2 regions of the Shewanella sp. 4t3-1-2LB genome follow, and region 2 is predicted to be linked to the other one. Evidence: predicted binding sites of a transcription regulator. Region 2 holds the regulator's gene; the other holds the start of a gene.

The links. The regulator ArgR, encoded in region 2, controls arginine synthesis, uptake and breakdown. The targets are predictions, from matches to a motif close to ANTGAATANNTATTCANT.
Region 1: a site for ArgR is predicted at 853-870, ahead of argA (amino-acid N-acetyltransferase). Genes of this name have one in related genera too.

Annotation. Positions count from the first base shown of each region.
Region 1 covers NZ_JAFNJD010000023.1:27,912-30,106, reverse strand. Annotated here, with positions in the region: gene argA (amino-acid N-acetyltransferase) at 1-782, opposite strand, end outside; gene rpmG (50S ribosomal protein L33) at 1,053-1,226, opposite strand; gene rpmB (50S ribosomal protein L28) at 1,233-1,469, opposite strand; gene radC (DNA repair protein RadC) at 1,592-2,195, opposite strand, start outside.
Region 2 covers NZ_JAFNJD010000021.1:63,998-66,192, reverse strand. Annotated here, with positions in the region: gene mdh (malate dehydrogenase) at 1-482, opposite strand, end outside; gene argR (transcriptional regulator ArgR) at 758-1,228, shown strand; gene J3L11_RS09525 (Dyp-type peroxidase) at 1,283-2,195, opposite strand, start outside.

The sequences.
Region 1 (2,195 bases), on a different contig from region 2:
CGCGGCACCCCAGCGCGGCAAGCATCAATACTGGCTTTCAAAAAGGCCAGCGTGCCACGATCCACATCTTCCTTTTCTGCCAATTGGCTGAGTATTTTCTGCGCGTCGTTCGGCATCAGTTCAGCGATAACTTCGCCAAATTCATCTTCAATGCCGTGACGTGAAGAAAACCCGATAATTTTGTCGGCCTTGAGTTTGATGGCCACATGGGTGGCAACCTCTTCCGCTGTCAGGTTGAAGCTTTCACCGGTCACAGACGCTGCAATAGGCCCCATCAACACAATACCGCCGGTATCTAATAAGCGTTTTAACCCTTGGCTATCAATACGGCGGACTTTTCCTGACAAACAGAAATCCACCCCATTATCGACCCCTAATGGCTGCGCAATAACAAAGTTACCGCTGACAACGTTGATTTGAGCCCCCTGCATTGGGGTGTTGGAAAGGCTCATCGACAATCTGGCAGTAATATCAAACTGCAGCGAACCCGCAACCTGCTTAATGATCTTAAGCGTACTTTCGTCGGTGATACGCACGCCATTATGATAGGCGGGTGCAATATCATTCTGCGCTAACGCAGCATCAATTTGCGGTCTGGCACCGTAAACCAGCACCACTTTTATCCCTAAACTATGCAGCAAAGCTACATCGTTGATTATTGAACGGAACATTCCGTGGGCAACAGCTTCACCACCAAGCATCACCACAAAAGTCTTGCCTCGATGGGCATTGACGTAGGGAGCCGAGTGACGAAAGGAGTCAACCAATTCAGTGGTACGCACCTTGTGTTTTGCCTCTTACAATAGCGATAAAAAGAAAAACATGCTGATGGCATGTGTTGCGCGTCATGCTAATGCATTTTAATTCACTTTAAAAGCATTTGTTTTCACACTACACAACCTGCATTTAGTTATACCGAGATGATATGACAACAGGCTGACAAGCAACGGGATTTTACAATATTTGCGCATATATTGCGTGTTTTTCATCCCATAACAAAAAAGCCCTTCGACAACTGTCAAAGGGCTTTTCAGCATTCAGCATAAAAACAATTACTTGATTTTAGCTTCTTTGTAGATAACGTGCTGACGGATCACGGGATCAAATTTTTTGATCTCCATTTTCTCAGGCATGTTGCGCTTATTCTTGTCAGTAGTGTAGAAGTGACCGGTCTTAGCGCTAGATACCAGTTTGATCTTTTCGCGGTTGCCTTTACCTTTAGCCATTTTCTATTACACCTTTTCGCCACGGGCACGAAGTTCAGCTACAACCACTTCGATACCTTTCTTGTCGATAATGCGCATACCTTTGGTAGAAACGCGCAATTGAACAAAACGCTTTTCGTCTTCCAACCAGAAACGATGGTTCTGCAGGTTAGGCAAGAAACGACGACGCGTTGCGTTTTTCGCGTGCGAACGGTTGTTACCAACCATTGGACGCTTGCCAGTAACTTGGCATACTCTAGACATGTCAATCTTCTCCAAAAACAATTTCTAACGCTCGAGCATTCATGTACCCCGTATGGCCGTCGCCCGAGGCACAAAGAGGGCGCATGTTATACTAGATAATTGGATAAAGATCAAGCCAATGATCATTCCAACCACCCGCGCTCCGCGAACGAAACTATCTCACAATCGCCCACAACCATATGATCCAACAAAGGGACATCAATAGTTGTCAGCGCGTTATTTAATCGCTCGGTAATTCGCCGATCCGCCAAGCTGGGTTCAGCCACGCCAGACGGATGATTATGGCAAACAATGACCGCTGCAGCCTGCTTTTCCAACACCAGACGCACAACTTCACGAGGATAAACAGAAGCGGCATCAAGTGTTCCCCGAAACAGTTCAACGAACTGGATCACCCTGTGCTGGCTGTCCAGCAATAATATGGCAAACACTTCGTAGGCTCGGTCCGCCAATTGTCGCATTAAATAGTCGCGAGTTAAATCAGGATTTGTCAAAACCGTCCCTCTTTGCAACTTTTCTCGCGAAATTCTGCGGGAAATCTCAGCCGCGGCCTGCAACTGGGCAAATTTTACTGGTCCCACTCCCGGTAAACGGCACACCTGCTCCAAAGGGGCAGCCAAAAGTTGGCGCAGAGAACCAAAAGCTAGCAGCATCTCCCGCGCCATATCCACTGCATTCTGCCCAGGTAGGCCACTGCGTAACAACACCGCCAACAACTCTGCATCG
Region 2 (2,195 bases):
AGTTCAGCAATGAAAGTTTCTGAACGAATAACGTCGAGGGTGGTGACACCGAACAGACGATTCTTATCATAAACTCCGGCTTTTTTTAGTACTTCGGCGGCAATAGCCACTGTGGTATTCACAGGATTAGTGATAATGCCAATCAACGCTGAGGGACAAACTACCGCAACTTTCTCAACCAGATTGCGCACAATTCCCGCATTAATGTTGAATAGATCAGAACGATCCATGCCGGGCTTACGGGCGACGCCTGCAGATATAAGCACAACGTCAGCACCAACCAATGCCGGAGAAGGATCTTCGCCTGCAAAACCTTTCACAGTAACTGCAGTTGGGATATGACTCAAATCTACGGCGACACCTGGTGTGACCGGCGCAATGTCATACAGTGATAATTCAGAACCAGCAGGCAGCTGGGTTTTTAACAGCAGGGCGAGGGCCTGACCAATACCACCAGCGGCGCCAAGTACAGCAACTTTCATAGTACTCTCCGTCATTCTCGGGATTTATGTGACATAGATCTTGTTTTATCGTGGCAAAAATCTATGACATTGACCATTAAATAGCAATTATCCATTAGTCACATAACCCTTTATAAAGATTCAGTTCCTTCACGGCAAACTAACGTTTCTATCCCACGGCCACTACAACTTGATCAATATTGAATTTTTATTCATGAAAAATGACTATTCCTTGACAATAAAACGTTCAATATGCACTATGGCTCGATCAGGATGAATAGAGACCCGGAACAAACATGACCGTAACCAAGAACCAAGACGATCTTATCAGGACGTTCAAGGCAATTTTAAAAGAAGAACGCTTTGGGTCGCAGAGCGAAATAGTTACTGCACTGCAGACTGAGGGCTTCTCAAACATCAATCAGTCCAAAGTCTCGCGGATGCTGAGTAAGTTTGGTGCGGTACGGACCCGAAATGCCAAACAAGAGATGGTTTACTGTCTTCCCGCTGAATTGGGCGTACCTACGGCTGGTAGTCCGTTGAAAAACCTAGTACTCGATGTTGACCATAATCAAGCCATGATTGTCGTCCGCACCAGTCCTGGCGCCGCACAACTGATTGCTCGATTGCTCGACTCTATCGGCAAACCCGAGGGAATATTGGGCACTATCGCTGGCGACGATACCATATTTATCTGCCCGTCGAGTATCAAAGCGATTGAAGATACGTTGGAAACAGTGAAATCTCTTTTTAATTATGCAGATTAACCACATAATTAAACAAAAACGCACCATTAAGGTGCGTTTTTTTCTGTGGCGAAATTACTCACTAAACTGAACAATGAAATCCAGCGATGGCGCAAAAAAAGAAGAGCCAGTAACTGCCTGAGTAAAATGCATTAAGTGATCGTGATTACCAGCACCGTCACCCACTATCATGCTATGTAACATTTTCTCAAAATATTCAGGCGTCTTACAGGTCGAGATAAACATCAGTCCTTGTTGTCTGACGGTACCAAAAGGTAGGCTTTGTCTGAGGATCTCCAGCGATTGACCATTTTCATCTTTAAGATTCACTCGCTTTATATGTGCTGTTAACGGCTTGTCCTCAGACTCATATTCAATGTTGTCTTGTTTAGTGCGTCCAATAATATCTTCTTGTTTTTGGGTGGGTAACCGTTGCCACTTACGCAGGTTGTGTACATACTTCTGCACATGGATATAGCTGCCCCCTCTAAACTCAGGATCCTGCTCATCAACTAATGCAACCTGCTGTCGGTTGCGCCCTTTCGGGTTTTCTGTGCCATCCACAAATCCCGTTAAATCTCGGGCATCCATAAAGCGGAAGCCTCTTTCTTCATCTTCCAGTTCTGCCAGCCCTTCCAGCATGCCATAGACCTCATTGGCCACTAGGTGCAGAATATCCATACGATCACAACGCAGATGAAAAAAAAGGTCATACTCTATGGCCGGTGCATCACGGTTGCCACTCTCCATCGCCGGAAAAGGACGCAGTTCTGCTGGACGGGCGTCTGGGTACAAGGCATCCCAATAATTGGCACCAATCGCGACAAAGCCATTGAAAGCACTGTCGGCATATTGATCAGCCAATTCGTAAATATACTGAGCGATGTTGGCAAGACATGGGCGCATCTGCGCCTCAACGCCATCATTAGCATTGAACATCAAATAAACTGCGTGCAAATTACCTTCAGCACAGATACCCAATTGTTCG